One region of the Streptomyces sp. NPDC001880 genome, then DNA from elsewhere that is predicted to be linked to it. Evidence: riboswitches for the same ligand, from Rfam matches in the RefSeq annotation. Region 1 holds a riboswitch; each other region holds the start of a gene.
What was found. A riboswitch is a leader RNA that binds a small molecule or an ion and turns the genes downstream of it on or off. The one in region 1 is predicted to bind cyclic di-AMP.
Positions count from the first base shown of each region.

Region 2: it holds a riboswitch for cyclic di-AMP, as region 1 does, so the genes downstream of both, ACWCQ6_RS18910 (M23 family metallopeptidase) here and ACWCQ6_RS18210 (M23 family metallopeptidase) in region 1, are expected to answer to the same signal.
Region 3: it holds a riboswitch for cyclic di-AMP, as region 1 does, so the genes downstream of both, ACWCQ6_RS23555 (transglycosylase SLT domain-containing protein) here and ACWCQ6_RS18210 (M23 family metallopeptidase) in region 1, are expected to answer to the same signal.
Region 4: it holds a riboswitch for cyclic di-AMP, as region 1 does, so the genes downstream of both, ACWCQ6_RS10325 (NlpC/P60 family protein) here and ACWCQ6_RS18210 (M23 family metallopeptidase) in region 1, are expected to answer to the same signal.

Region 1 is NZ_JBSFET010000029.1:19,129-26,843, reverse strand. Features, by position in the region: gene ACWCQ6_RS18240 (FAD-binding oxidoreductase) at 1-749, opposite strand, end outside; gene ACWCQ6_RS18235 (SHOCT domain-containing protein) at 913-1,323, opposite strand; gene ACWCQ6_RS18230 (hypothetical protein) at 1,485-1,706, shown strand; gene ACWCQ6_RS18225 (SPFH domain-containing protein) at 1,770-2,981, shown strand; tRNA gene ACWCQ6_RS18220 (tRNA-Met) at 3,058-3,131, shown strand; gene ACWCQ6_RS18215 (PP2C family protein-serine/threonine phosphatase) at 3,296-4,462, shown strand; cyclic di-AMP (ydaO/yuaA leader) riboswitch at 4,855-5,007, shown strand; gene ACWCQ6_RS18210 (M23 family metallopeptidase) at 5,019-6,125, shown strand; gene ACWCQ6_RS18205 (PrsW family intramembrane metalloprotease) at 6,413-7,715, opposite strand, start outside.
Region 2 is NZ_JBSFET010000031.1:19,978-27,692, reverse strand. Features, by position in the region: gene ACWCQ6_RS18925 (DUF5998 family protein) at 1-143, opposite strand, end outside; gene ACWCQ6_RS18920 (bifunctional acetate--CoA ligase family protein/GNAT family N-acetyltransferase) at 230-3,106, opposite strand; gene ACWCQ6_RS18915 (HPr family phosphocarrier protein) at 3,280-3,561, shown strand; gene ACWCQ6_RS18910 (M23 family metallopeptidase) at 3,694-4,503, opposite strand; cyclic di-AMP (ydaO/yuaA leader) riboswitch at 4,517-4,684, opposite strand; gene ACWCQ6_RS18905 (M16 family metallopeptidase) at 4,935-6,317, opposite strand; gene ACWCQ6_RS18900 (M16 family metallopeptidase) at 6,344-7,715, opposite strand, start outside.
Region 3 is NZ_JBSFET010000048.1:6,359-14,073, forward strand. Features, by position in the region: gene ACWCQ6_RS23530 (heavy metal translocating P-type ATPase) at 1-113, shown strand, start outside; gene ACWCQ6_RS23535 (hypothetical protein) at 144-305, shown strand; gene ACWCQ6_RS23540 (hypothetical protein) at 458-847, shown strand; gene ACWCQ6_RS23545 (DUF305 domain-containing protein) at 955-1,626, shown strand; gene ACWCQ6_RS23550 (ATP-binding cassette domain-containing protein) at 1,708-3,378, opposite strand; cyclic di-AMP (ydaO/yuaA leader) riboswitch at 3,984-4,172, shown strand; gene ACWCQ6_RS23555 (transglycosylase SLT domain-containing protein) at 4,175-4,672, shown strand; gene ACWCQ6_RS23560 (hypothetical protein) at 4,815-5,132, opposite strand; partial or broken gene ACWCQ6_RS23565 (amino acid permease) at 5,493-5,754, shown strand; gene ACWCQ6_RS23570 (NAD(+)/NADH kinase) at 5,929-7,032, shown strand; gene ACWCQ6_RS23575 (HD domain-containing protein) at 7,155-7,715, shown strand, end outside.
Region 4 is NZ_JBSFET010000012.1:63,259-70,973, reverse strand. Features, by position in the region: gene pcrA (DNA helicase PcrA) at 1-2,062, opposite strand, end outside; cyclic di-AMP (ydaO/yuaA leader) riboswitch at 2,309-2,474, shown strand; gene ACWCQ6_RS10325 (NlpC/P60 family protein) at 2,473-3,630, shown strand; gene ACWCQ6_RS10320 (hypothetical protein) at 3,686-4,039, opposite strand; gene ACWCQ6_RS10315 (NlpC/P60 family protein) at 4,355-5,416, shown strand; gene ACWCQ6_RS10310 (GNAT family N-acetyltransferase) at 5,493-6,254, shown strand; gene ACWCQ6_RS10305 (LuxR C-terminal-related transcriptional regulator) at 6,313-7,008, opposite strand; gene ACWCQ6_RS10300 (PspC domain-containing protein) at 6,992-7,715, opposite strand, start outside.

The DNA.
Region 1 (7,715 bases):
GTGAGCGCGGCGAAGAAGCCGTTCAGCTCCTCGGGGGCCTGCGGCAGGAAGTCGCGGTACCAGCGCAGTACGTCCTTGATCCGGTCGACCGGCCAGAGGGTGATGGCGACGCCCACGGTGTCCACCGGGTGCAGCCGGAAGGTGAAGGAGGTGACGACGCCGAAGTTCCCGCCGCCGCCGCGCAGCGCCCAGAACAGGTCGGGGTGGCTGGTGCCGTCGGCCGTCACCGTGGTGCCGTTCGCCAGGACCACCTCCGCGGCCAGCAGATTGTCGATGGTCAGGCCGTATCTGCGGGTGAGGTAGCCGTGGCCGCCGCCCAGGGTGAGGCCGCCGACGCCGGTGGACGACAGGATTCCGGAGGGTGTGGCCAGCCGGAACGCGTGGGCGGCGTGGTCGAGGTCGCCGAGGGTGGTGCCGCCGCCGACCGTGGCGGTCCGCGCGCCGGGGTCGATGTGCGCCCAGCGCATCGGCGAGAGGTCGATGGTGACGCCGTCGTCCACCAGGCACAGGCCCGCGCCGCTGTGCCCGCCGCCGCGGACCGAGAGCGCGAGACCTTCGTCCCGGACGAAATCGACCGCTGCCATGACGTCCGCCGTGTCGGAGCAGCGCACCACCGCCGCCGGACGTCTGTCGATCATGGCGTTGTAGACCGTGCGGGCCCGGCGGTACTCCGGGTCCCGCGGGCCGATGACGGGCCCGCGCAGCGCGGTCCGCATCGCGTCCAGGTCTTCGAGCGTGGTGCTGTTCATGGCCGGGCCATCTCCTCGCGCTCCGGGATGGGGCCGCACCCCGCACGGCCTCCTGCCGTGGCTGATGCCTCAAGCCTCCTCGTGCTCCTGGCGCCCTGCCAGTTCGCCGGACCGGGCGGGGAGGGGGATACGCGCCACGTGCGGCCGGGCCGGACGGGGCGGGTCAGACGAGGAGCTTCGTCTTCGCCCGCTGGTACTCCTCGTCCGTGATGGCGCCCCGGTCCTTGAGGTCGGCGAGCTTCGCCAGATCGTCGACGTGGCTGCCCTTCTTCAGGGCGTCGCCGCCGCCCGTGCCGGCGGCATCGCGCACGTACGCCTTGAAGGCGGCGTCGCGTTCCTGGGCCTCCCTGATGTCCCGCTTGCTCATGGACTTGCCGCGCACGATCACGTACACCAGGACGCCGATGTACGGCAGCACCAGCGTCACGATCAGCCAGCCCGCCTTGCCCCAGCCGCCGAGGTCATGGCTGCGGAAGATGTCCGTGATGACCTTGAACAGCAGGAACAGCCACAAGACCCAGAGGAAGAACCAGAGCATGGTCCAGAAGAGATCGAGCAGCGAGTAGTCGTCCACGGATAGCTCCTCGGTCGGCGCGAGTTCATCGCGGCGGCGGGTGGCTGGTAGATCAGTCATATCACCACATATGTGCGCCCGCTTGTTGTTGTTCCAGGCTGTTATGGGCCCTTCTGTGATGGTTGGTTCGGAGTACCGTGGAAATATCGAGGCGGTGGTGCATGCACAGGGCAGATGAGTCCGCCCGCAGCCCGGTCGGGGCGATCGGCCGCGTGACCGTGCCGATTCCGCCCGATGGGCCGGGCGAAGTACTGGTGGCCGTACGGGGCGGGTCCGAGGCCTACACCGCATGGTCGGCGACGTCGATCGACAGGGACGTGCGCGTCGTTGTCGTCGACTCGGTCTCGGCGCGCGGCGTGATCGTGGAACGCCTGCCGTCCTGAGCCGAAGCAGCGACGTACTCATGGAAGCAGGACAGAAGCAGGACGTACGGCAGGAGTCTTCCGATGTTCTTCTGGCACGTTCCCGCCCCCAACGAGGCGATGCTCATATCCGGTTCCAAGGGACACGCCCTGGACACCCAGTTCCGGATCGTCACCGGGCACGGCAGCTTCGTGCTTCCGGTGAAGCAGAAGGCGCGCATGCTCTCCCTGGCACTGCGCGAGGCGGAGATCACCGAGGACTGCGTGACCCAGCAGGGCATCCGCCTCAACGTCCGGGCCGTGGCCGTCTTCAAGGTCGGCGACGACGCCGTGTCCATCGCCAACGCGGCCCGCCGTTTCCTGACCGAGCAGGAGCAGATGGAGGAGCTCGTCGGGCGGATCTTCGCCGGTCACCTGCGTTCCATCGTCGGCGGACTGACCGTGGAGCAGATCATCCGCGAGCGCAACCGGGTCTCCCAGGAGGTCATCGCGGGCAGCCACGGCGAGATGGAGAAGCTCGGCATCGTCGTGGACGCCCTCCAGATCCAGGAGATCGACGACGCCACCGGCTACATCAAGAACCTCGCGGCCCCGCACGCCGCCGCGGTCGCCAGCCAGGCCCGGATCGCCGAGGCCAAGGCCGACCAGGAGGCCAGCCAGCGCGAGCAGCAGGCCGCCGCACTCAAGGCGGAGTACGAACGCGACACCGCGATCAAGCGGGCCGGCTTCCTCGCCGAGACCGAGCAGTACAACGCCCGCGCCGCCCAGGCCGGGCCGCTCGCCCAGGCCAGGGCCTCGCAGGAGGTCATCGAGGAGCAGACCGCACTCGCCGAGCGGCAGGCCTCGCTGGCCGCGCAACGGCTGGAGGCGGAGGTCCGGCGCCCGGCGGACGCCGAGGCCTACCGGCAGCGCACCCTGGCGGAGGCGGCCCGTGACCGGGTGAAGTTCGAGGCCGACGGCAACGCGTACACCGAGCGGACCCTCGCCCAGGCCCAGGCCGACGCCAACAGCGCGCGCGCCGCCTCGCTGCGTGACGGCAACCAGGAGCTCATCGCCGCCAACCGCATCGTGGAGAACCTGCCCGCCCTGGCCGACGCCGCCGCCCGGGGGATGTCCGGCGCCGAGCTCACCGTCCTCAACGGCACCAACGGTGTCAACGAGATGGCGGCGGGCGTCGTCGGTCAGGGGCTGGCGATCCTCCACGCGCTGCAGCGCGGCGCGAACCCGATGAAGCCGCCGGCGGTCGACGGGAAGGCCGCTTCCACGCCCCGTATCACCGAGACGAACCCGTCCTGAAGAGGCCGGAGCGAAGGCCGGGCGGACCCGAGTGGTCAATGGAACGCCGGAGATGCCGTACAGTTGTGTTCACCGACGCGGGGTGGAGCAGCTCGGTAGCTCGCTGGGCTCATAACCCAGAGGTCGCAGGTTCAAATCCTGTCCCCGCTACTGAAGAAGTCAGGCCCGGCACGCATCCCGCGTGCCGGGCCTGATTCGTTTCGTCGCCTCCCCCAATGGCCGATGCGGAGTCGCCGCCCCGACCCGCTCCGGTGAGCCTGGGGGTGGGGCGCGGTACCCGTCCGCAGCCGTGCGTACCGGGCAGGAGACCACAGGTGTGGAAGCGGGAGCAGCGGCGCGGCAAGCACGCCGGGGGCGGTACCCGGCAGTTCGTGCGTGCGCTGCCCGCGCTGATGATCCTCGGCGGGCTGGTGTTCGACTCCCTCGCTCCGCCGACCTTCACCGCCATTCCGCTGTTCGTGGCCGCTCCGCTGATCGCCGCCCCGTTCTTCTCGCTGGCCAGCACCATCGCCACCGGTATCACCTCGATGCTGGCCGTCATCGCGCTGCGGCTGCACAGCAATACGCTGCCGGAGGCCGTGCCGTTGATCGAGCTGTTCACCCTGGCCACCGTCTCGGTTCTCGCGGTGGTGATCAACGGGGTCGTACGGCGCGGCAACGAACAGCTGGCCTCGGCGCGGTTCATCGCGGAGACGGCCATGCGCGCGGTGCTGCCGCAGCCGGCCGACCGGATCGGCGGACTGCAGATCGCGGCGCGGTACGAGGCGGCGCAGGCGGACGAATTCGTCGGTGGTGACCTGTTCGCCGTGTCGGACACCCCGTGGGGGGTGCGGATGGTGCTCGGGGACGTGCGGGGGAAGGGGCTCGACGCGGTGGAGACGGTGGCGGTGGTCATCGGGGCGTTCCGCGAGGCGGCCGAGCAGGAGTCCTCGCTGGAGGGGGTGGCGGGGCGGCTGGAGCGGGCGCTGGGCCGGGAGGAGGCGCGGCGGGGTGGGCTCGACGTGCTGGAAGGCTTCATCACCGCTGTACTGGCCGAGATCCCGGCCGGGCTGTCCCGGGTGCGGATCGTCAACCGCGGCCACCCCGAGCCGATCCTGCTGCACCCGGACGGGGCGCTGGAGGTACTGAAGCCCTCCGCGCCGACACTGCCGCTCGGGATGGCCCTGGGGGTGTGGCCGGAGCGGACGGACGAGTGGGATCTGCCGGCCGGGACGACCCTGCTCCTCTACACGGACGGGCTCTCCGAGGCGCGGAACGCCGAGGGGGTCTTCTACGACCCGGCGGCCCGGCTGCGCGGACGGATCTTCCCCGGGCCCGAGGAGCTGCTGTCCGCGCTGACGGATGACGTGCGCCTGCACACGGGTGGTGAGACGACCGACGACATGGCGTTGCTCGCGGTCGTACGCCCCGCGCAGGGGCAGCCGGACCGGCGCAGGACCGTGCGGATCGTCGGTGCGGAGAAGGCGTCGGGCGCGGCGTGAGGTACGGCGTCGGGCACGGTGCGGGGGAGGGCGTCGGGCACGCATGTGAGGTACGGCGTCGGACACGGGTGTGAGGTACGGCGTCAGACACGGTGCGAGGGAGGGCGTCGGACACCGCGTGAGGCACGGCGTCGGGCACGGCGCGAGGGGCGGAGTACGTGATGCCACCGTGCGTAATCGAAAGGCGCCGCTCCGCATAACATTTGACGCAACGTCAGAAGCGGGGTAATGGCTGAGGGGTGATCAAATCGTACCGCTTCACCCGCTTGTGCCCCGTAAAGTCCAGGCCAAAGACGTGAACGATCAGTGGGAACGGCTTGGAATACGGCACCGGTGTCTATTAACGTTCGATAACGCAGCGCGGTCGTCCCAGCCGTCGTCAGTGGCGGCACCGTGCGCGAGCGCCGAATTCCGCAAGGAAACCGGGGAACCACCTACATGGGGTGAATCGGACGCCTGTGTCTTGTGAGAGGCAGAGGGGCCCGTAGGAGACCTTCCTGCTCCGAACCCGTCAGCTAACCCGGTAGGCGAGAAGGAAGGAAAGGAGTGCGCCCCCGTGGCGTCCAACAAGCCTGCCCCCGAGGCTCCGTCCCGGTTCCACCCCGACTACGGCACCGGCTACGGCGCCGAGTTCACCGGCGAGTTCGGCGGCGGCCTCCGCACCGACGGCAACAACACTGAGCCGGAACGCGGTTGGGGCGAGTGGAACCCCACCGAGGAGTCGGTCCGCCCGGTGCGCGGCAGGCACCGCGTCGCCAAGCAGCGCAACGGACTCGCCCGCAGCTCCACGGTGCTGGGCGTCGGCGTCATGGCGGCGGTCGGCGCGGGCGGCATGGCCACCGCGCAGGGCAAGCCCCCCGTCTCCATCTCCGTGCCCGACGCCATCACGGACAACCTCCCCGAGGCCAAGTCGCTTCCCGGCATGGGCTCCCTGTTCTCCGACGAGTCCGAGGCGGACAAGGCCGAGATCGCGGCCGCCGCCCCGCTCACCACCGCCGGCATCACCACCGCCGAGGTCGAGCAGGGCACGACGGATGCGGGCGAGGCGCTTCGCGCCCGCATCCTCCAGCAGGCCGAGCAGCAGCAGGACGCCGCCGACACCGAGGCCAAGGCGGCCCAGGAGAAGGAAGCCGCGGAGAAGGCCGCCGCCGAGGCCAAGAAGCAGCAGGACGAGGCCGAGGCCAAGGCCGCCGCCGAGAAGAAGAAGGCGGAGGAGGAGGCCAAGAAGAAGGCGGAGGCCCTGCGGCTCGCCAAGCTCGCTGCCAGCTACGCCATCCCGACCTCCTCGTACACGATCACCTCGACCTTCGGCCAGGCCGGATCGATGTGGTCCTCCGGCTACCACACCGGCCTCGACTTCGCGGCCCCCACCGGCACCCCGATCAAGGCCATCCACGGCGGCACGGTCAAGTCGGCAGGCTGGTCCGGTTCGTACGGCTACCACACGGTGCTGGAGCTCGACGACGGCACGGAGCTGTGGTTCTCCCACCAGTCCTCGATCGGCGTCAGCGTCGGCCAGAAGGTCACCACCGGCGAGACGATCGGCCGGGTCGGCGCGACCGGCAACGTGACCGGCCCGCACCTCCACCTGGAGGTCCACACCGCCGATGGCGCGGACGTCGACCCGATGGCCTGGCTCCGCGGCAAGGGCCTCAACCCCTGAGAGGCTGTCGGGTGGGCCTCTGAGGCGACACCCGCCCCGCCTCTGAGGCGACACCGCCCCGATGAATCCCGGCAGCCCTGACGCTCACCCCCCGACGTCAGGGCTGCCGGTCTGCTGAGGGGGCACGGAGAGCGAGTACGGGACAGCAGACCCGCCGGATTCCGGAGTGCGGGCACACCCTCGGCCCGACGGTCGAGCAGCTGCCCGCTCTGGTGGCCGTCGCGGACCTCTCACTGACCGAGCGGCAGTTGGCCGAGCTCACCGAGGCATCCGCCTGACGAACGGACCTACTGCGGTGGTTGCTGCTGCGGCAGCAGGTACGGGTTGTAGCCGGGGCCAGGGCCGGGGCTGTAGCCGTTGCGGTAGCCGCCGTACTGCGGGTGCGGCGGCTGGGCCGCCCATGGGGGCGGCTGGTACGCGGGGCGCAGGCGGCCTGTTGCCTGGGCCGCGTAGGTCAGGGCGGGGGCGGCCACCTCTCTGCGCTGCCAGAGGTGGTGCAGCAGCTCCAGCTCACGGACGGCGAAGTCCGGGCCGGCCGTACCGCGGCGGGCCTGCAGGCGCAGCGAGGCCAGGGAGGTCGCGAACGACTCGTACTCGGCGACGGCCCGCGCGGCAGCCTTCCCGCGGGCCTTCGCCGCGGCTTCCGCCTGGGCGGAGGGCGCGGGGGCGGGGCCGTACGGGCCCTGCCAGGTTCCCCGGGCCTCGACGGCGCACCGTCGGCGGGCCGCGTCGCGGGCCAGGCCGCGGGCACGCATCGAGGAGAGAGCGAGCGGCTCCGCCGGGGTCAGCCAGCCGGCCGCCGCGTAGGCGGGCAGCTCGGCGGAGAGCGTGCGCAGCTCCCGCACGCGCGACCAGATCGCCAGCCAGGTCACCAGGCCGAAGACCGGGACCATGAACACCCCGTACACGGCGTAGAAGCCGTACGGGCTGAAGACCGCCGACCCGTTCCACAGCGAGTGCATGCCCATGGCGAGGACGAGCCCGAGCAGCGGCAGTGCGATCCGGCGCATGCGACGGTGTCGTGGAGCGGCCGCGGCGAGCCCGAAGCCGATGCCGGTCAGCACGGTGAAGAGCGGGTGCGCGAACGGCGACATCACCGCCCGTACGAAGAACGTCGCGGCCGTCACCGACACGACGCCCGAGGTGCCGATCTGCTGATCCTCGCCGAAGGCGTTGCCGAGATAGAGGATGTTCTCGGTGAAGGCGAAGCCGCTCGCGGTGATGCCGGCGATCACGACGCCGTCGACGATCCCGGTGAACTCCCGTCTTCGGAACAGGAAGATCAGCAGGACCGCGGCGGCCTTGGCGCTCTCCTCGACGACCGGCGCTATGACCGTGGCACCGAGTGCGTCGGCGTTCGACGGGTCGGCGGTGGCCGTGGCTATCCAGCGGGTCGCGAACGAATTCGCGAGGATCGCGACCAGGGCGGCCGCGAACGCACCCCAGGCGAAGGCGAACAGCAGATTCCGCCAGGGGCCCGGATCGACCCGGTCCAGCCAGCGGAACGCCGCCATCAGGAGCGGCACGGGCAGTACGGCGAGACCGAGGCCGACGAGGAAGCCCTGAGTGCCCGTCTGGTCACGGACCAGC
Region 2 (7,715 bases), on a different contig from region 1:
GTGGTCTCCTGGTGCACCAGGTACGAAGCGACCGGCTCACCGCCCACGGCGGCCTCCACCGCCTCGGCCACGAGGGCCGGGTAGTAGCCACTGCGCTCGATCGCCGCGCGCAGCCCCTGGGTCGTCGTACCGGTCTTTGCCATGAGGACCATCCTACGGGGGCCGGATGACTGCCGGGGACGTTGTACGGCACGGCGGACCGGGCCCCTCGGACATGACGGCGCCCGGGTCAGTAGTTGGGCAGGCGGCGGGGGCCGAGATCGGTGCGGGGCGGGGGCGGCGAGAGGCGGACGCTCGCGCCGAGCACGGTCAGCCCCTGGGTGGCGACCACCACGGGTTCCAGGGCGACGGAGACCACCTCGGGGTGGTCGTCGACCAGCCGGGAGACCCGCAGCAGCAGCTCTTCGAGGGACGCGGTGTCCACGGGCGCCGCGCCGCGCCAGCCGAACAGCACCGGGGCCGCCCGGATGGACCGGATCAGCTCGGCGGCGTCGCGGTCGGTGGCCGGGACGAGGCGGTGGGCGGTGTCGCCGAGGAGTTCGGAGGGCGCGCCCGCGAGCCCGAAGGACAGGACGGCGCCCGCCGCCGGGTCGATCGTGGCCCGTACGACGGTGTCGACGCCGCGCGGGGCCATGGCCTGGACGACGGGCCGGAGTTCGGCGGGCTTGCCGAGCAGGTCGGTCAGTTCGCCGTACGCCCTGCGCAGCGCGGTCTCATTGGCGAGGTCGAGCCGGACGCCACCGAGGTCGGCCCGGTGGCGCAGATGCGGCGCGGTGGTCTTGAGCGCCACGGGATAGCCCAGCCGGGCCGCCGCGGCGACGGCGGCGTCCGGGTCGGGTGCCGGGAGCGTCGGCCGTACGGTGATGCCGTAGCGGCCCAGGAGTTCGCGTGCCTCCTCATGGGCGAGCGGTCGGCCCCGCGGGTCGGGGTCGGGGCCGAGGAGGGTGTCGATGAGCTCGGCGGCGCCCGTTTCGTCGATGGTGTCGTCGAGGAACTCGGGCACCTTGCCGGGCACGGCGGCCTGGCGCCGCCACTGGGCGTACCGCACCGCTTCGGCCAGGGCGCGCACCGCCCGTTCGGCGGCGGGGTAGGCGGGGATGCGGCCGATGCGGGTGCCGGGGGCGCCGTCGCCGTCGCCCGCGGGGGAGGCCGCGGAGGTGGGCGCCGGGCTCGGGTCGGCCGGGGCGGCGGGCACGGCCGGGGACGGCTGCGCCAAGGAACGCGGCTGCGCGACCGTGCTGGTGGCCGCGGCGAGGGCCTCCGCCAGCCCGCCGATCTCGACATGGACGACGGCGACCGGCTTGGCCGGCCCCGCGGCGGCGGCCGTGTGCAGCGCTGCCGCGAGCACCTCTCCGTCGCCGGCCTCCGCCTCGCCGTCCTCGCCGACCCACGGGATGGCCGTCACGACCACCGAGTCGCAGCCGTCGTCGGCGAGGGCCTCGGCCAGGGCGTTCCTGAAATCCTGCGGGGTGGCGGCGGTGGTGAGATCGAGGGGCGGGCGCGGGCGCAGCCCCTCGGCGAGGCAGGCGTCGTACGTGAGGAGGCCCAGCGATTCGGAGTTGCCGAGGATCGCGACCCGGGGACCGGCCGGCAACGGCTGGTCGGCGAGGAGGAGGCCCGCGTCGACCATCTCCGTCACCGTGTCGACCCGGATCACACCGGCCTGCCGCATGAGCGCCGAGACCGCCGCGTCCGGGATCCGGCTGATCGGCACCGCGTGGCCGGGCGGGGTGGAGCCGCTGTGCCGGGCGCCCTTCACCACGACGACCGGCTTGACCGCCGCGATGCGCCGCGCGAGGCGGGTGAACTTGCGAGGATTGCCGAGCGATTCGAGGTACAGCAGGGCGACGTCGGTGTCGGGGTCCTCGTACCAGTACTGGAGGAAGTCGTTGCCGGAGATGTCGGCGCGGTTGCCCGCGGAGATGAAGGTGGACAGGCCCGCGCCGCGGCGGTAGAGCCCGGAGAGCAGCGCGATGCCGATCGCGCCGGACTGGGTGAAGAGGCCGATGCGCCCGGGGGCGGGCGGCTCGGGGGCGAGCGAGGCGTTCAGCCGAACCGTTTCCGCGTTGTTGATCAGGCCGAAGGCGTTCGGGCCGATGATCCGCATTCCGTACGAGCGGGCCTGCCGGACCAGTTCGCGTTGCCGCTCCCGGCCTTCGGCGCCCCATTCGGCGTATCCGGCCGAGAGAACGACCAGGCCCTGGACGCCATGTTCGCCGCAGTCCGCGACGGCCTCCGGAACCCGGTCGGCTGGGACGGCGACGACCGCGAGATCGACCGGTTCAGCGATCTCACCGATCGAGCGGTGGGCGGGGACGCCGTCGACCGTGGCCAGGCCGGCGGCGAAGGCGCGGTTCACGGCGTACGTCCGGCCGGTGAAGCCGGCGCCGAGGAGGTTGCGCAGGACCGTGCGGCCGACGCCTCCGGGGGTCCGGCCGACGCCGATGACGGCGACGGAGCCGGGGGCCAGCAGTCGTTGTACGGACCGCGCCTCCGCCCGGTGCTCACGGCCGCGCTGGACGGCGAGGGACTCGGCGGTCGGTTCGAGGTCCAGGGTGAGGTGGACGGAGCCGTCCTCGAAGCTGCGCTGCTGGGTGTATCCGGCGTCCCGGAACACCTTGATCATCTTGGTGTTGGCGGGCAGCACCTCGGCGGCGAAGCGGCGGATCCCGCGCTCGCGGGCGACGGCCGCGATGTGTTCGAGGAGCGCCGAGGCCACGCCGCGGCCCTGATGCGCGTCCTGGACGAGGAAGGCGACCTCGGCCTCGTCGGCGGGTGCGGAGGCGGGCCTGCCGCGCTCGTCGATCCGGTCGTAGCGGACGGTCGCGATGAAGTCGCCGCCGACCGTGACGGCGAGTCCCACCCGGTCGACGTAGTCGTGGTGGGTGAAGCGGTGCACGTCCCGGTCGGACAGCCGGGGGTACGGGGCGAAGAACCGGTAGTACTTCGACTCGTCGGAGACCTGCTCGTAGAAGCTGACCAGCCGTTCGGCGTCGTCCGCGGTGATGGGCCTGATGCGCGCGGTGCCTCCGTCGCGGAGCACCACGTCCGCTTCCCAGTGGTCGGGATAGGGGTGCTGCGGACACTGCTCCGGCGCGGGCTGCATGGGCAAAGACTACGGCTCGGCCAGCGGTCGCGTACGACTCGGGGCCGGGGCAGTCTGGGAGGGCCGATCGGCGGTACCCCGGGCATCGCGGGCGTTCCCGGGGTCGGCCGGAGCAACTGCGCACCGCGTGAGAGACTGGTCTAGACAACTCTTGATTCCCGAAGGGCAGAACCATGGCTGAGCGCCGCGTCAACGTCGGTTGGGCCGAGGGCCTGCACGCCCGCCCCGCTTCCATATTCGTCCGTGCCGCCACGGCCTCCGGCATCCCCGTGACGATCTCCAAGGCCGACGGCAACCCGGTGAACGCCGCCTCCATGCTCGCGGTCCTCGGCCTCGGCGCGCAGGGGGGCGAGGAGATCGTGCTCGCCTCCGAGGCGGACGACTCCGAAGCCGCCCTGGACCGTCTGGCGAAGCTGGTCGCCGAGGGGCTCGAAGAGCTCCCGGAGACCGTCTGAGGCATTTTCCCGAGAAAGCCGCTGCACCACGGGGCGGTTCGGCGGACGGTCGTCGTTCACGGCCGTGCGGCGGGTACGTCGAAGGCCCCGGCATGCGCCGGGGCCTTCGACGTAGGTGCTGCGACGGGGCCGTCAGACGTTGACGCCTCGGGCGCGCAGATACGCGACCGGGTCCATGTCGGAGCCGTACGACGGTGTCGTCCGGGCCTCGAAGTGCAGGTGCGGCCCGGTGGAGTTGCCGGTCGAGCCGGAAAGGCCGATCTGCTGGCCCGCGCCGACGCTCTGGCCGACGGAGACGCTGATCGAGGAGAGGTGGCCGTACTGCGTGTACGTGCCGTCCGTCATCCGGAGCACGACGTTGTTGCCGTACGCGCCGCCCCAGCCGGCCTCGACGACCGTACCGGCACCGACGGCGACGACGGAGCTGCCGGACGCGGCGTGGAAGTCGATGCCGGAGTGGCTGCCGGAGGACCAGAGCGAGCCGCTGGACTTGTATCCGGTGGAGACGTACGAGCCGGCGACCGGGAGCTGGAAGGCACCCAACCGGGTGCGCTCGGCGGACCGCGCGGCGCGGGCCTTCTCCGCGCGGGCCTCCGCGGCGCGCTTCGCGTCCGCCTCGGCCTTGGCCTTGGCTTCGGCCTTCTTCTTGGCCTCGGCCTTCCGCTGGGCCTCCGCCTTCGCCTTCGCCGCCACGTCGGCCTGGTGCTGCTGCGCGTCGGCCTGTGCGTCGATCCGGTCGGCGATGGTCTCGTCGATGGCGATGACCTGACCGAGGCCGGTGTCGCTCACGGAGGGGGTTCCTGAGTCCGCGGCAAGGGCGGGAGCGGCCATGCCGCCGATGACGCCGGTGGTGGCCAGAGCCGCGACGCCGACGGCCTTCGCGCTCCTGCGCGTCAGTCGGCTCGGGGCACGGTGCTTCCCGGTGGCACGGGTGAACGCCATGAAGTGGCTGATCCTTTCCTTCCTTCTCGCCTACCGGGTTAGCTGACGGGTTCGGAGCAGGAAGGTCTCCTACGGACGCCCCAGGCCCCAGCCGGGCTCAGGCATCCGATTCACCCCAGGGACTGCGTGGGTCCCCGGCTCCCCAGGCTCGCGCCTGACGGGGACTCGGCGATGACTGTCCGGTACGTCGCGGATGCGGCATACGAGTGACGGACAGTCGAGCCGACGCTAAGCGGGGGCACTTTCATTCACCAAACGGACAGGCCGTTTTGTAGCGCATCCCACAGGGCCGACAGGCAACCTCCACATCAGAACGGACAAAAGGGAAGACCCCGGCGAGATCTTGCTCGCAGAGGTCTTCCCTTTGCCCCGGTATGGGGCGCTATGCCGGATCGATCCGATCGGCCGGTGCCCGTCGGCGGTGCCGATCGTCAGCCGGTGACCACCGACACCTCTCCGATGCCCAGAGCCCGCACGGGCTCCTCGATCCGTGCCGCGTCGCCGACGAGGATCGTGACCAGCCGGTCCCCCGGGAAGGCGTTGACGACCGCCGCGGTCGCCTCGACCGTGCCGGTCTCCGCGAGCCGGGCGTACAGCTGCGCCTGGTAGTCGTCGGGGAGGTGCTGCTCGACCTGGTCGGCGAGGGTACCCGCGACGGAGGCCGCCGTCTCGAACTTCAGCGGCGCGACCCCCACGAGGTTCTGCACCGCCGTCTCGCGCTCCTCGTCGGTCAGGCCCTCGGCCGCCAGCGTCCGCAGGACCGTCCACAGGTCCTTGAGCGCGGGCTCGGTGGACTCCGTGTCGACCGAGCCGCTGATGGCCAGCATCGCGGCGCCGGTCGCGCCCGAGGCGGAGTCCGGTGCCGACGACCGCAGCACCTGGGCGAAGGCCCGTACGCCGTAGGTGTAGCCCTTCTCCTCGCGCAGCACCCGGTCGAGACGGGAGGTGAGCGTGCCGCCCAGGCAGTACGTGCCGAGCACCTGGGCCGGCCACACGCTGTCGTGCCGGTCGGCACCGATCCGGCCGATCAGCAGCTGCGTCTGCACCGCGCCCGGACGGTCGACGATCACTACCCGGCCGGTGTCGTCGGCGGTGATCGGCGGGGCGGGACGGGGCTCGACCGCCTCTCCCGACCAGTCGCCGAGGGTGTCGGCGAGCAGGGCGTCCAGGTCGATCCCGGTGAGGTCGCCGACGACCACGGCGGTCGCCGCGGACGGCCGGACGTGGGCGTCGAAGAAGGCGCGCACGGCCGCCGAGTCGATCCGCTCCACCGTCTCCTCGGTACCCTGGCGCGGGCGCGACATCCGCGCCGCAGCCGGGAAGAGCTCCTTGGAGAGCTGCTTGGCGGCGCGGCGGGCCGGGTTGGCCTGCTCGTGCGGGATCTCGTCGAGCCGGTTGCGCACCAGCCGCTCGATCTCGCTGTCGGCGAAGGCCGGCGCCCGCAGCGCCTCGGCGACCAGCGCGAGCGCCTTGGCCAGCCGGGAGGCCGGGACCTCCAGGGAGACCCGGACGCCGGGGTGGTCGGCGTGCGCATCGAGGGTGGCGCCGCAGCGCTCCAGCTCGGCGGCGAACTCCTCGGCGGTGTGCTTGTCGGTGCCCTCGGACAGCGCCCGCGACATGATCGTGGCCACGCCGTCGAGACCCTCGGGCTCCGCGTCCAGCGGGGCGTCGAGGAAGATCTCGACCGCCACGACCTGCTGGCCGGGACGGTGGCAGCGCAGCACCGTGAGGCCGTTGGGCAGGGCGCCGCGCTCCGGCGCGGGGAAGGCCCAGGGCCGGGCGACGCCGGGGGCCGGCTGCGGATGATACTGCATCGAAACTCCAGTCGCGGCAGCGTCGGTCACTTGCCCGCTCCTTCGTGCGCGTCGGTGTCGTCGGCGTCGGTCTCCTCGGTGTCCGCGGGCTCGGCCGATTCGACCGGCTCGTAGACCAGCACCGCCCGGTTGTCGGGGCGCAGCTGGGCCTTGGCGACCGCCTGGACCTCCTCCGCGGTGACGTCGAGCACCCGCTGCACGGCGGTCAGAGCGAGCTGCGGGTCACCGAACAGTACGGCGAACCGGCACAGTTCGTCGGCGCGGCCGGCGACCGTACCGAGCCGGTCCAGCCATTCGCGCTCCAACTGGGCCTGCGCGCGCTCCATTTCCTCGGGCGTGGGGCCCTCGGCGGCGAACCGGGCGAGCTCCTCGTCGACCGCGGCCTCGATCTGCGGCACTTCGACGCCACCGGACGTCTTGACGTCCAGCCAGCCGAGCGAGGGCGCACCGGCCAGCCGCAGCAGCCCGAACCCGGCCGCCACGGCCGTACGGTCACGGCGGACCAGGCGGTTGTGCAGCCGCGACGACTCGCCGCCGCCGAGCACGGTCAGCGCGAGGTCCGCCGCGTCGCACTCACGGGTGCCGTCGTGCGGCAGCCGGTAGGCGGCCATGAGTGCCCGCGCCGGGACCTCCTCGTGCACCTCCTCGCGCAGCTGCTCGCCGATGATCTCGGGGAGCGAGCCGTCGCGCGGCGGCTGCTTGCCGTCGTGGGAGGGGATGGAGCCGAAGTACTTCTCGATCCAGGCGAGGGTCTGCTCGGGGTCGATGTCGCCGACGACCGAGAGCACCGCGTTGTTGGGCGCGTAGTACGTACGGAAGAAGGTGCGGGCGTCCTCGAGGGTCGCGGCGTCCAGGTCGGCCATCGAGCCGATCGGGGTGTGGTGGTACGGGTGGCCCTCGGGGTAGGCCAGTGCCGTCAGCTTCTCGAACGCCGTGCCGTAGGGGACGTTGTCGTAGCGCTGGCGGCGCTCGTTCTTGACGACGTCGCGCTGGTTCTCCATCGACTCCTCGTCGAGCGCGGCGAGCAGCGAGCCCATGCGGTCGGCCTCGAGCCACAGGGCCAGCTCCAGCTGGTGCGTGGGCATGGTCTCGAAGTAGTTGGTGCGCTCGAAGCTGGTGGTCCCGTTGAGCGAGCCACCGGCTCCCTGCACCAGCTCGAAGTGGCCGTTCCCCTTGACCTGGCCGGACCCCTGGAACATCAGGTGCTCGAAGAGGTGAGCCAGACCGGTGCGCCCCTTGACCTCGTGGCGCGAACCGACGTCGTACCAGAGACAGACCGCGGCGACCGGGGTCAGATGGTCCTCGGAGAGCACCACGCGCAGGCCGTTGGCCAGGCGGTGCTCGGTCGCTGTCAGGCCGCCGGAGCCGGCCTGAGCGGTGGCCGTGTGACCCATGGGC
Region 3 (7,715 bases), on a different contig from region 1:
TGCCGCTCCCGCTGGGCGTCGCCGGGCACGAGGGTTCCACCGTGATCGTCGGCCTCAACGGTCTGCGCCTGCTGCGCGACGCCGCCTGGACGCAGGCCGGCGGCGACGGCTGAGCAGGCCACCGGGCAGCCGGCTCAGCCGCCGTGGCCCGCTTCGGGCGTCAGGCCCCGCTGGCCGGCGGCGAGTCCCCGAGCCTGCGGCGCGTCCTGATCGACATGATCGAGGAGTACGCCCGCCGCGCCCGCCACGACGGCCTCGTCCGGGAGTCGGTGGAACGTCTCGTCGGCGAGGACCCGCCGCGGTGATACCTCGCCCGCCGACCTGCCGCCTCCGGTGCACAGAACGGGGCGCTCCTCATCGGAAACCCGGAGGGGGTATCGTCGGGCCCGCACCGTACGACCCGTACGACCGAGCATTCGAGGCAGCCGTGGATCGCGGACGGACACGCACACCGGGAATGTCCCGGCTGCTCGTGATGTGTGCCGTCCTGTGCGGACTGTTCCTCATGCACGGCGCGCCGGCGAGCGCCGCGGAGGGCTGTCACGACGCGATGGCCATGAGCGCGGCCGCGCCCGCTTCCCTGACGACGGCTGACGGCCACATTGCCGTGCGGGGCGGGCACGGCCCCGCAGACGTGGCTGCCGTCGTGCCCGCGACGAACGGGGAGTCGTGCGTATTCACCCATGCCCGTGACCGGGTGCTGCCGCTGCTGATGGCGCTGGGCCTGGTGCTGCTGGCCGTCGGGGTGCTCGCCGGGCACCGCACGGCCGTACGCGGACCGGCCCGGCGGGGACCGCCGTTCGCCGGCAGGGATCTGCTGCTCCAGGTGTGCGTCGCGCGGACGTGACAGGAATCCGCCGGTCCCCGGTCCTTCGGGCCCGGAGGACCGGCCGGACGGTCCTGTCCCTTTCGCGCGCCATGGATGTGGCGCGTCCACCTGGAAAGAAACCCGTGATGTCCGCCTCCCTGTCCTTCGCCGCCCGCCGCCGCACGCTCGCGGCCGGCACCGTAGCCGCCCTCGCCCTGACACTGGCGGCCTGCGGCTCCTCCGACGGCTCGAAGTCCGACGGCTCGTCCATGCCCGGCATGAACCACGGCTCGGCCGGCGCCTCCGCACCGGCCACCCCCGGCGGCACGTTCAACGACACGGACGTGAAGTTCGCGCAGCAGATGATTCCGCACCACCAGCAGGCCGTCGAGATGGCGAAGCTGGCCGACGGCCGCGCCGCCGACCCCGAGATCAAGAAGCTGGCCACCGCGATCGAGAAGGCCCAGGACCCCGAGATCGACACGATGAAGGGCTGGCTGACCGCGTGGGGCAAGCCGCTGCCCTCGGACTCGTCCTCGATGGGTGACATGCCGGGGATGGACCATGGCCCGGACGGTTCGGGAATGCCCGGAATGATGTCCGACAAGGACATGAGCGCCCTGACGGCCGCCAAGGGCAAGGATTTCGACAAGAAGTTCGCCCAGCTGATGATCGGCCACCACCAGGGTGCGGTCACCATGGCCGAGGAGGAGCAGAAGAACGGCGACAACGCCGGGGCGAAGAAGCTCGCCGGTGCCGTCGTCACCGCTCAGACCGCCGAGATCGAGCAGATGAACAAGATCATCGACAGGCTCTGATCGCAGCGCAGGTGCGGGCCCTCGCACGACCGTCCGGATGGAATCGTGCGAGGGCCCGCACCCCTCGGCCTCTCGTTCGGATCAGACCGGGCTCGCCTGCTCCGGTGCCGCGAGAAGATCGCCCACCTCCTGAGCGGTGGTTTCCCGGAGCTCCTCCCCGACCAGCAACCACCGGGTGATGCCGACCGATTCGAGGAAGGGCAGATCGTGACTGGCGATCAGGAGCGCCCCTTCGTAGGACTCGAGCGCACCGGTCAGCTGCCGCACACTGGCGATGTCGAGATTGTTGGTCGGCTCGTCCATCATCAGCAGTTGCGGCGCCGGCGCGGCGAGCATCGTCGCCGCGAGGGCGGCACGGAAGCGCTCCCCGCCCGAGAGCGTGCCCGCCGGTTGCTCCGCGCGCTTGCCCTGGAAGAGGAAGCGCGCGAGCTGGGCGCGGATGTGGTTGTCGGTGACCCCGGGGGCCATCCGGGCCACGTTCGCCGTGACGCTCAGCTCCTCGTCCAGTACGTCGAGCCGTTGCGGAAGGAACCGCGTCGGTACGAAGGTCCTGGCCTCGCCGGACAAGGGAGCCGACTGGCCGGTGAGGGTACGCAGCAGCGTCGTCTTCCCTGCGCCGTTGCGACCGACGAGCGCGATCCGCTCGGGCCCCCGTACCTGGAGGCTGCCCTCGCGCAGCTTCCCGAACCGGGGGCGCAGCTCGTGCAGGGTCAGCACGGTGCGTCCGGCGGGCACCGCTGTGCGGGGAAGGCTCACGCGGATCTCGGCATCGTCGCGAATGGCCTCCGCGGCCTCCTCGCGGCGCTGGCGCGCCTCGCTGAGCCGCTCCTCGTGGACGCCGCGAAGCTTGCCCGCCGACTCCTGCGCGGCCCGCTTGCGGCGGCCGGCCAGGATCTTCGGGAGGCCCCCTTCGGCCTCGATCTTCCTCCCGTTCCGCTGGCGTCGGGCCAGCTTCATCCGGGTCTCCTCCAGTTCGCGTTTCTGGCGCCGCAGATCGGCCTCCGCGGCCCGCAACGTCCGCCCGGCGGCCTCCTGTTCGGCGGCCACGGCTTCCTGGTACGCGGACCAGCCACCGCCGTACCAGTTCACCGATCCGGCGCGCAGTTCGGCGATGCGGTCCACGCGCTCCAGCAGTTCGCGGTCGTGGCTGACCACGACCAGTACGCCCGAGCGCCAGGAGTCGACGGCCTCGTAGAGCCTCCGGCGGGCGAACACATCGAGGTTGTTGGTGGGCTCGTCCAGGAGCAGCACGTCGGGACGGTCCAGCAGCAGCGCGGCCAGGCGCAGCAGGACGGTCTCGCCGCCGGACAACTGTCCCACTGTGCGGTCCAGTTCGATGTCCCCGAGTCCGAGTTGGCCCAGGGTCGCCAGGGCCCGTTCCTCGACGTCCCAGTCGTCGCCGATCGTCTCGAAGTGCTTTTCGTCGACATCCCCGGCCTCGATGGCGCGCAGCGCCTCGCGCCGCTCGGCGATGCCCAGGGCCCGGTCCACCCGCAGTGTTGTGTCGAGGGTGATGTCCTGCGGAAGATGGGCGAGGCTGCCGCCGACGGTCACCGAACCCTGGGCGGGCAGGAGTTCACCGGCGAGCAGCCGCAGCAGTGTGGACTTGCCCGCGCCGTTGGTGCCGACGAGGCCGACGCGGCCCCGGCCGATGGCGAACGAGAGCGCGTCGAAGACGGTCGTGCCGTCCGGCAGGCGGAAGGACAGGGCCGAGCAGGTGAGGGAAGCGCCGGGGGTGGTGGGTGTCGCCATGGTGTTCCTCGCATTCGCAAGCGTGGTGAGTGGGGGCTTCGTATGCGAGCACCACGCGGCGACCGGGCAGCAGAGGAAGGTGCGGCGGTCCTGAGATCGAGGGACGGCTCATGCACCGAGGTCGCATCCACGCGGGGTCACGGGCAGTGCGGAGCACTGCTACGGCGTGACGGGCGTACGGGCGGAGCCGTACGGCGTGATGTTCGCGAACCTCAGATGCGCAACGTCCACCTCTATCGGAGACAACAGGACGTCCACACCGTAACGGCGCGGAGGAAGGGATGGCAATGCCTCCAGGCGCCGGGCAAGGACGGTGTCGTGAATCACTCGCGCCGACACGCGTGCCCCATTAGGGGCGATTTGAGCGAATTGTTAATTTTTTGGCGCGAGGCGAAACGCACCTTTTGTGAATTCGTGGCGCGAGTCACGTTCGAGCCCCTCGGTGTCGTGTCACGCGATTCGGATCCCTTTCCGCGCAAGGGGGGACAGCTGCTCGATGTGAGGTGGATTACCGCAATTCCGGTGACTCGATCTTGTAAGTGAATTGCATGTGGAAATTGGGGGCTTGTCCCTTTCGGTTCCTCTCGCCTACGGTCACCGTCAATCCGGACGGAACGCCGAATCCTGCCGCCGCCCGGCAATCCGACCCACTCGTGTACGGCAGGAGCGGGGGACCCAGGTAAGCCGCCATTCCGGTATCCGGAACGGCTCGGGGTGAAGCCGCGTTCGTGCGCGGCCGGGCATCTCCAGCCCGAACCCGACAGCTCACCTCGCAGGCGACGGAGAGGAATCCACCATGTCCGCAACGGGTACGTACCGTCGTCGCAACTCCACCTCGCTGAGCCGGGGCTTCATAGCCGTGGGAACGGGTGCAGCCGCCCTCCTGATGCCGTTGCTCGGCGCCACCACCGCCTCGGCGGCGCCGACGCAGTCCGTCTCTGCCGCGGCGCCTGCCGCGAAGGCCGCGACATACACCAACGATCTGGACGGCTGGATCAAGGAGTCGCTGGCCGTCATGGCCAAGCACGGCATCCCCGGCAGCTACGACGGCATCCACCGCAACGTGATGCGCGAGTCCTCCGGCAACCCCCGGGCCATCAACAACTGGGACTCGAACGCCGCCGCCGGAACGCCGTCCAAGGGTCTCCTCCAGGTCATCGATCCGACCTTCCGCGCCTACCACGTGCCCGGTACGGCGATGGACGCCTACGACCCCGTTGCCAACATCACCGCGGCGTGCAACTACGCGGCCCACAAGTACGGCTCCATCGACAACGTCTTCGGGGCGTACTGAGGTACGGAACCCAGCCTCGGGGACGACCAGTTCGTTGCCGTCGCGGTGCAGGACGGCAACGAACCGGGTCGCCGCGGCGCTGCGCAGTGCCTGACCGTCGCGGCGCAGGCGTCTCGTGTACCCGGCCGTCCGTGCCGGACCTTCACTCCGGGGTGTGCTCCGTCGGCTTCGCCCGTCCTGAGCGCGGCATTACGGGAACGGTCGCCGCCTTCCCGGCCCGGACTGCCTGCACCACCATGTCGTGCAGGCGACGACTTTCCTCCTCCGAACAGCACACAACGGGACTGCCCGACATGGTGAACCAGTCGATCGCGCCGCTGTACTGCACAGTCACCTGGGCCGTGTCATCCGCCCAGGTCGTGTGAACCGTCAGATCCCCGGACAGGACACCGACCTCCTCCGTCAGCACACCACCGTGCCCGGAGAACACACCGCAAGTCGTCCATGACGCCCAAGCCATGACTCCAGGCTGGCATCAACACCGTGGATGCGCGACCCGCAGGCCCCGCGCCCCGGCCGCGCCGCCCGGTGCGCCCCGCCGGTGCGGGAGGCCGCCCCGTCTTCCGGATGCTGGATACGGGCGAGACTTTCCACCGTCCCGGGCTGCGGTTCCCGCAGCACCCCCCGATCCCGGGCCATGACGCGTTGTTAACGCCAAACCGTCGGATTCGGCCATCTGGACAACGAATTCCGGAGGTAAATGCCTCTTGACCTGCGGAACGCGTCGGGATTGCATATCGCGCTGGGAGCGCCGAAACCACTCACCACGTGATCGGAAATCGCACGATGACCGACACGCTCAGCGCTCGCCCCAGCGACCGGCCCCACTCCACAGAAGCTCAAGCGTTCCATCGGCGTCTTGGGCGGCACACTGCTCACGCTCTCGTGCGTGACGCCCGCCTCGCCCCTCTTCGTGGTCGTACCGGACCTGTTCTCCAGCCTCGGCACGTTACACCTCCATCGCCATCGGCTCGCTGCTCTGCATCGTGGTCGCCTTCTGCTACTCGGAGCTGGGGACGCTCATCCCCAGCTCCGGCGGAAAGTACGGCATGGTGTCGACCACGGCGGGGCGGCTCGCCGGGAGACCCGCCGGCTGGTCCGCATTCCGGAGGACGCGTGGCCCTGACCCTCCCCGGACGTGTTCCGCACTCGGTGTCCGGCCCGTCGGTGAAGCGCATCCGTCGACGGGCGAAGACACTCTCGATGCCCTCACAGTGGAGTGAGGACGTCGTCGGAACACGGGGAGTCGTGGCGGAATGAGTGTCCAGCGGGTCGGAGTCGTCGTGCACACGGGCCGTCCCGAAGCCGTCGTCGCGTCGGGAGTCGTGCGCGACTGGTGCGCCCGCGAAGGAATCCCTTGCACGGACATCGACGTGTGGCGCGACGACGAACGCAGACGCGGCGGACGCGAGGAGGCCGATGTCGCGGGCAACCCCGACCTCATCGTGACGCTCGGCGGCGACGGGACGTTCCTGCGCGGCGCCAGGATCGCCGCCAAGAACGACGGCGCCGTCCTCGGGATCGACCTGGGCCGCGTCGGTTTCCTCACCGAGGTGCCCGCCGAGGACGTGGTCCGGGCGCTCGACGCCGTCCACCGTGGCCGGGCGGAGGTCGAGGAGCGCATGACCCTGACCATGAGAGCCTCCCGCGTACTCGAAGTGCCACCGGACATCGACGCCCTGATGGGCTACGGACAGCGCCCCATGCTGCCGCCTCCCCAGATCGCCCTCGACGAGGAGGCCGCGGCGGAGGGCTGGGGCGTGGCACTGGACGTCACCGCACTCAATGACGTCGTCGTGGAGAAGCTCGCCCGCGACCGGCAGGTGAGCCTCGGTGTCTACATCGGCGGCCGGCTCCTCGCCTCGTACTCCGCCGACGCGGTCATCATGGCCACTCCCACCGGCTCGACCGCCTACAGCTTCGCCGCAGGCGGCCCGGTGGTCTCGCCGCGCATGGACGCCGTCCTCTTCACGCCCGTGGCGGCACACATGACCTTCGACCGCACCGTGGTCGCAGCGGCCGACGAACCGATCGCCGTGCGCGTCCTGCCGCACTCGGGACAGGGGGCCGTGACCATCGACGGCCAACTGCGCGGCGTACTGGCCGCCGGGGACTGGCTCGGTGTGTACGCGGCACCGCGCCGTCTGCGGGTCATCAGGCTCGGCCCGAACGACTTCTACGGACGGCTGCGCACCCGCCTCCGCCTCACGGACGCCCCGGCCACGGCGGCCGACGGCGAGAGCGCACCGCTCTTCCGCCCCGACGGACCGGTCCCGCACGACCTGGCCCATCTCCATCTCTCCCCGACGGTCAGGGACCAGGGTCTTTCGCGCGGATCAGGTCCCGCGAGCCCGGCATGATCCAAACGAAGGACCCCAGGCGCCCGGTGTCCGACCGCGCCGGGGGAGTGCCGGGTGCACCCCGGCTTCCGTCGGCCAACCGGGGCCGCAAGGCCGAAATTCCGTACGACAAAGGAGTTCTCATGCCCGACAGCGCCGGTCTCCCCGCCTTCGCCGCCCTGCCGGTTCCCGACACCGCACTGGCCTCGGCGGCAACCCAGTTGGTGCGTGACACGACCGACGACCTGATCTACCACCACTCCCGCCGCGTCTACTTCTTCGGCGGGCTCCGGGGACGCCACGGCGGGCTGAGCTTCGACCCGGAGCTGCTCTACGTCGCGGCTATGTTCCACGATCTCGGCCTCCACGAGGAATTCCGCGACAGCGGGCGCCGGTTCGAGGTGGACAGCGCCGACGAAGCACGGCGATTCCTGCAGGGCCACGGGGTGCCCGAGGACAGCGTCCGGCGCGTCTGGACGGCCATCGCACTCCACACCACGCCGGGAATCCCGTCGTTCATGGAACCCGAGGTCGCACTGGTGACGGCCGGCGTGGAGTACGACGTGCTGGGGATCGGGTTCGACGAGATCAGCGAGGCGGACCGGGCGGCGATCGTCGCCCTTCATCCCCGCCCCGACTTCAAGCGGCGCATTCTCAGGGCCTTCACGGAAGGAATCAGAACCAAACCGGACACCACGTTCGGC
Region 4 (7,715 bases), on a different contig from region 1:
CCCGGGCCCGGGTGATGCCGACGTAGGCGAGCCGCCGCTCCTCCTCCAGCTCCTTCACCTGTCCCAGCGCCCGCATGTGCGGGAAGACGCCGTCCTCCATGCCGGTCAGGAAGACGACCGGGAATTCGAGGCCCTTCGCGGTGTGCAGCGTCATCAGCGTGATGACGCCGGAGCCGTCCTCGTCCTCGTCGGGAATCTGGTCGGAGTCGGCGACGAGCGCGACCTTCTCCAGGAACTCGGCGAGTGTGCCCGTGCCCGCGGCCGTGCCCGTCTCGTCGGCCGCTCCGCGCTCCTGCTCGAATTCGAGGGCCACGGCTGCCAGTTCCTGGAGGTTCTCGATCCGGGTCTCGTCCTGCGGGTCGGTGGAGGCCTGCAGTTCGGCGAGGTAGCCGGTGCGCTCCAGGACGGCCTCCAGGACCACCGCCGGGCCCGCGCCCGACTCGACGATCGTGCGCAGCTCCTCCATCAGCGTGTTGAACCGCTTGACGGCGTTGGCCGACCGGGCCGCCATGCCGTACGCCTCGTCGACCCGGCGCAGCGCCTGCGGAAAGGTGATCTTCTCGCGCAGGGACAGCGCGTCGATCATCGCCTCGGCGCGCTCGCCGATGCCGCGCTTGGGCACGTTGAGGATGCGGCGCAGCGGGACGGTGTCCTCCGGATTGGCGAGGACGCGCAGGTAGGCCAGGATGTCCCGGACCTCCTTGCGCTCGTAGAAACGCACGCCGCCGACGACCTTGTAGGGCAGGCCGACGCGGATGAAGATCTCTTCGAAGACACGGGACTGCGCGTTCGTGCGGTAGAAGATCGCGACGTCGCCGGCCCTGGCGTCGCCCGCGTCGGTCAGCCGGTCGATCTCGTCGGCGACGAACTGCGCCTCGTCGTGCTCGGTGTCGGCGACGTAGCCGGTGATCCGGGCGCCCGTGCCGGCGTTCGTCCAGAGGTTCTTGGGACGGCGGCTCTCGTTGCGCTCGATGACCGCGTTGGCGGCGGACAGGATCGTCTGCGTGGAGCGGTAGTTCTGCTCCAGGAGGATCGTCGTCGCGTTCGGGTAGTCCTCCTCGAACTGGAGGATGTTGCGGATGGTCGCGCCGCGGAAGGCGTAGATCGACTGGTCCGCGTCACCCACGACGCACAGCTCGGCCGGGGCGTCGCCCTCGCCCGCCGGGCCGACCAGCTCGCGTACGAGGGTGTACTGGGCGTGGTTGGTGTCCTGGTACTCGTCAACCAGGACGTGGCGGAAGCGGCGGCGGTAGTGCTCGGCGACGTCCGGGAACGCCTGGAGCAGGTGGACCGTCGTCATGATGATGTCGTCGAAGTCCAGCGCGTTGGCCTCGCGCAGCCGGGACTGGTACATCGCGTAGGCCTGGGCGAGGGTCTTCTCGAAGCCGTCCGCCGCCTGGCCGGCGAAGGTCTCCTCGTCGATCAGTTCGTTCTTGAGGTTGGAGACCTTGGCCGTGAACGACTTCGGCGGGAAGCGCTTCGGGTCGAGGTCGAGATCGCGGCAGACCAGGGCCATCAGCCGCTTGGAGTCGGCGGCGTCGTAGATGGAGAACGACGAGGTGAAGCCGAGCTTCTTCGACTCGCGGCGCAGGATGCGTACGCACGCGCTGTGGAAGGTCATGACCCACATGGCGTTGGCGCGCGGTCCGACGAGCTGCTCGACGCGCTCCTTCATCTCGCCCGCGGCCTTGTTGGTGAAGGTGATCGCCAGGATCTGGCCGGGGTGCACCCCGCGCTCCGCGAGGAGGTGGGCGATCCGGTGGGTCAGCACCCGGGTCTTGCCCGAGCCGGCTCCGGCGACGATGAGCAGCGGGGAGCCCGCGTGGACCACGGCGGCGCGCTGCTCGGTGTTCAGCCCGTCGAGGAGCGCCGCGGAGTCGATGACGGGGCGGTGCGCGCCGTCGCGGTAGTAGGCGTCCCGGGGCGGCGGGGGCCCGTCGAACACGCCCGCGAAAAGGTCCTCCGGCACCTCTTCGGGCGCGGAGTCCTCGGGGGGCGGCGGGGGCTCTTCCTCCGATTGCTGGAGGCCGGCCAGGAAGCTGTCGTCAAAGAGGCTGCTCATCGCTTGTCGAGTCTAGGCCGCCCCGGCGACACCCGGAGGCCGCACGGCGAACCGCGCACCGCGACGGACACGCGACGGAGGGGCGCCACTACGATCCGTAAGGGATTCCGGGCCCTCACCACCCACCCCGACAAGGTCACGAAAACGTATCGGGCATATCGAACATCAACCTTCACAGCAGCACCGCGGGTTGGCTAGCGTGCTCGACCGGGCGGCCCGTACCCCCTTGAGGCGAACCACGCCGAGCGGGCGCCCCCGCCGAATCCGGGCTGCCCCCACGGGAGTTCGGAACCGGGGACCCACACGCAGCACCGGGGTGAATCGGTCCTTATCCCCCACTCGGACCGTAGGGCAGCCTTCCGTTCCGCCCGAGCCCGACAGCTAACCCGGTAGGCGGTCCACGGAAGGAGATGCCGGTCTTGGCATCGCATCGCAAGCCGCGCACCCGGGTGCGCACCACCGCGCCGGCCGTCGGGCTCACCACCGCGGCACTGGCGTCCGTGACCCTGCTCTCCACGCAGAGCGCCATGGCCGCCCCCGACCCGAAGCCCGGCGTCGAGGACGTACAGAAGCAGGTCGACGAGCTCTACCGGCAGGCGGGCACCGCGACCCAGCAGTACAACCAGGCGAAGGAGGCCTCCGCCGCCCAGCGCGCCAAGGTCGACGCCCTGCTGGACGATGTCGCCGAACGCGCCGACAAGCTCAACGAGGCGCGCAGGACGCTCGGCGCCTACGCGGCCGCGCAGTACCGCAGCGGCTCCATCACGCCGAGCGCCACGTTCTTCCTGGCCGACGACCCGCAGTCGTACTTCGACCAGAGCCAGTTGATGGACCGGATGACCAGCCGGCAGCAGCAGGCGATCACGGACTTCCGTACGGAGCAGGCCAAGGCGTCGAAGAAGCGCGCCGAAGCGGTGCGGAGCCTGGAGACGCTGACGACGACGCAGAACACGCTGCGCACCAGCAAGCAGAACGTCCAGAAGAAGCTGGGCGAGGCGCGCACGCTGCTGTCGAAGCTGACCGCCGAGGAGAAGGCGCGGCTCGCGGCGATCGAGCGGGAGAAGGAGGCCGAGGCCAGGCGCAAGGCCGAGGAGCTGGCGAAGCAGCAGGCCGCCGCCAAGGCCGAGGCGGACCGCAAGGCCGAGGAGGCCGCGAAGGAGTCGGGAGGCGGCAGCGGTACGGGGACGGGCACCGGGTCCGGCTCGGACAGCAGTGCCACCACCAAGGCGGAGAAGGTCCTCGCCTTCGCCAGGGCCCAGATCGGCAAGCCGTACGTCTGGGGCGCGACGGGCCCCGCTTCGTACGACTGCTCCGGGCTCACCCAGGCCGCGTGGAAGGCGGCGGGCGTGGACATACCGCGGACCACATGGGACCAGGTCGAGATCGGCACCCGGGTCGCCACGGCGGACCTGCGGCCGGGGGACCTGGTCTTCTTCTACGACGACATCAGCCACGTCGGCATCTACAAGGGTGACGGGATGATGATCCACGCCCCGAAGCCCGGGGCGAACGTGCGCGAGGAGTCGATCTACTACATGCCGATCTACGGCAGCGTGCGGCCGGCGTAGCGGGCCTCCACGCGCAGCGCTGCCCCGGTGCCGGGGCAGCGCTGCGCGGGCGGGATCAGGTCCAGAGCGTGGCGATGAAGATGTTGAGCATCGTCAGTCCGCCCACCGCCGCGAAGGCGCCCTTGTCGACCTTCTCCTCGTCCCGCTTGATGTAGACGAGGGCGAGGATGACGACCAGGATCAGCAGCTTGACGCCGATCTTGATGTTGTTCACGTGGTTGCCGTCGGCCTCGTTCAGCCCGACCAGTGCGACACCGGTGACCAGCATGGTCAGCGCGCCGTGCAGCATCGCCGGGACGAACCGGGCCGTGCCCGCGCCCATCGCCTTCATCTGGGTCAGGAATCCGCCCAGCAGGGCGGCGATGCCGATGATGTGCAGGGCGACGAAGACATGAATGAGTACGTCCATGAGGCCGCAGCCTAGCCCCGGCCATATCACCACTCGGCAGGCAGGTACACCTTACTGTTCACTTCACTCACACCTGTACCAATTGCCTGACTCTGGCGCAATTTTTCCGATCACTCGACGGCAATGCCACGCCAAATTCAGACAATAAGCGTCATTACGACTCCTGCCCGTGCCCCGGGTTTAGCGTCCCTGACCAGGGTGACCGGCTTCACCGCTGCTCCGTACGCGGGCGGCGCACCGGTCGCCCCGCCGAGAGTTTCGGCGGGCCCGTCGGTAGCCCCCGACGGGCAGTCGTCAGGAAGGACGCACGCCCTCGTGGCAGCGCATCGAAAACCCAAGCAGCGCCCGTACACCGGCCCTGCTGCCCGCACCGCGGCGACCCTCGCCTTCGCCGGGGCCGCCACCGCCGCCGCACTGCCCGGCGCGGCGCACGCCGACCCGCAGCGCACCCCCGCCCAGGTCAAGGCCGAGGTGGACCGGCTGTACCACGAGGCGGAGGTCGCCACCGAGCAGTACAACGGCGCGAAGGAGAAGGCGTCCGCCGCGGAGGACTCCCTCGACTCCCTGCGCGACGAGGCCGCCCGCAGGACCGCGCGCCTCAACGCCTCGCGCGACACACTGGGTTCGTTCGCCGCCGCGCAGTACCGCACCGGCGGCCTCGGCACGTCCGTGCAGCTGGCCCTCTCCTCCGACCCGGACCAGTACCTGGAGCGGGCGTCGTACGTGGACCGCATCGGCGACCGCCAGGCCGCCGCGCTCGCCAAGGTCCGACGGCAGGTCGCCCAGATCGCCACGCTGCGCGCGCAGGCCAAGGGCGAGCTGGCCGCACTGGCCGCCCGCCGGGCCGAGCTGAAGAAGCACAAGGCGACGATCACGACCAAGCTCGCCGACGCGCGGCGGCTCCTCGACCGGCTGAGCCCGCCCGAGCGCACCGCCTACGAGAACCCCGACCACGGATCGGCCGACGGCGCGCGTTCCGCCGACCGCGCCGACCGCTTCACCGCGCGCGGCCCCGTCGGGGCACCGAACGCCCGCGCCGCCGAGGCCGTCGCATTCGCGTACGGAGCCCTCGGCAAGCCGTACGTCTGGGGCGCCACCGGCCCCTCCTCGTTCGACTGCTCCGGGCTCACCCAGGCCGCCTGGCGCTCCGCCGGCGTCTCGCTCCCCCGGACCACGTACACCCAGATCAATGCCGGCCGGCGCGTCTCGCGTTCCGAACTCGCCCCGGGCGACCTGGTGTTCTTCTACTCCGGCATCAGCCACGTCGGGCTCTACATCGGCAACGGGCAGATGATCCACGCCCCGCGCCCCGGGGCGCCGGTCCGGGTCGCGCCGATCGACCAGATGCCCTTCGCCGGGGCCACGCGGGTGGCATAGGCTCCCGACTCCGATCCGGGTCGACCCGCCATCGGGTCGGCCCGCCGTCGACCAACCGGCCGGAGGACGACCCCACATGCCCATGGACGCCGATGTCCAGACCCATGCCCGTACGCTCGCCCAGCGTTCCCCGGACCACCTCCGGGTCGGACCCTTCACGGTGCGGTACAACCCCAACTGGTCGCTCAAGTACGCCAATTACGCCATACCCGACCAGGGCGCCGAGCCGACCGCCGACGATCTCGACGCGCTGATCGCGGCGTTCCGCGAGCACGACCGGCTGCCCCGGCTGGAGTTCCTGCCCGGGTCGGCGCCCGCGGTCGAACCCGCGCTGCTCGCCGCCGGGTTCACCGTCGAGAACCGGGCCCCGATCATGGCCTGCGCCCCGGGCGAGCTGCTGACGCCGAAACGGGTGGACGCGCTCACGATCACCGAACCGGCCACCGACGCCGAGCTGGCCGCCGCCGCGCTCGTCCAGCACCACGGATACGGCGGGACCGGCGAGCCCGAGGACGGCGTGGCGCAGTGGCTGCGCACCGCGGCCCGGGACGGCGGGGTCGTGGCCCTGGCCACACTCGACGGCGTACCGGTGGGCGCGGGCGGCTGCTCCGTCCCGGTCGACGGCCTCACCGAACTGGCCGGTCTCGCCGTCGCCGACGCCTACCGCCGCCGCGGCATCGGCGCCGCGCTCTCCGCCCATCTGACGGCGACCGCCTTCGAGCGCGACTGCCGGGTGGTGTGGCTGGAGCCGGGCGACGCCGATGTGGAGCGGATCTACGCGGGCATCGGCTTCCGCAGGATCGGCGAGAAGCTGAACATCTCGCTCGACCCGGCCTGACGGGAGCGTCGCCCGCCGACGGAGGCGGCCCGTCGGCGGGCTCGGGCCGGCATCCGGCTCAGACCAGCCGCCGGGCCGTCGCCCACCGGGTCAGCTCGTGGCGGTTGGAGAGCTGGAGCTTGCGCAGCACCGCCGAGACATGGGACTCGACGGTCTTCACCGAGATGAACAGCTGCTTGGCGATCTCCTTGTACGCGTAGCCGCGGGCGATCAGCCGCAGCACCTCGCGCTCGCGCTGGGTCAGCCGGTCCAGGTCCTCGTCGACCGGCGGCGCATCCGTGGAGGCGAAGGCATCGAGGACGAAGCCGGCCAGCCGGGGCGAGAACACCGCGTCGCCGTCCTGGACCCGGAAGACCGAGTCGACCAGGTCGGTGCCGGTGATGGTCTTGGTGACATAGCCGCGGGCACCGCCTCGGATGACGCCGATGACGTCCTCGGCGGCGTCCGACACGGACAGCGCCAGGAACCGCACCGGGTTCTCCACGGCCCCCATCAGCGGGGCGCAGCGGCGCAGCACCTCGACGCCGCCACCGCCGGGCAGATGGACGTCGAGAAGGACGACCTCGGGGCGGGTCGCCGTGATGACGTCGACGGCCTGGTCGACATCGGCGGCCTCGCCGACCACCTCGACGCCGGTCTCCTCGGTGCGGCCGATCTCGGCCCGGACGCCGGTGCGGAACATCCGGTGGTCGTCGACGAGCACGACCCGTACCCGGCGCTCCGGGCCCCCGGCCGCCTCAGTGGTCTCCGTCATCGCTCGCCCTCTCCATCTCCAGCTCGACTTCCGTGCCCCCGCCGGGCACCGAACGCAGTCGCGCCGTACCGCCGTTGCGCTGCATCCGGCCGATGATTGATTCTCGTACGCCCATTCTGTCCCCCGGTACGGAGTCCAGATCGAATCCCGGGCCCCGGTCGCGCACCGAGACGAAGACCGTGCGGCCCTCGACCTCCGCGTAGACCTGCACGGCGCCGCCCTCGCCACCGTACTTGGCGGCGTTGACCATGGCTTCGCGCGCGGCCTGCAGCTGGGCGGCCAGCTTCTCGTCCAGCGGGCAGTCGCCGACCACGACGACCTCCAGCGGGACACCGTGCTTGTCCTCGACCTCGGCGGCGGCACGCTTGACCGCCTCGGCGAGGGTCTCGGGCTCGTCGTCCTCGTCCTTGCCGGTGCCCTCGGGGTTGTACAGCCAGTTGCGCAGTTCCCGTTCCTGGGCGCGGGCGAGCCTGCGCACCTCGCCCGCGTCGTCCGCGTTGCGCTGGATCAGGGTGAGGGTGTGCAGCACCGAGTCGTGGACGTGGGCGGCCACCTCGGCGCGTTCCTGGGCCCTGATGCGCATGGTGCGCTCCTCGGAGAGGTCCTGGGTCATGCGTACGAGGTAGGGGCCGGCCAGCAGCGCGATACCGGTGAGGACGGCGATGGCCGCGGTCATGACGTTGCCGAGCTGGGCCGCGGAGCCGCGT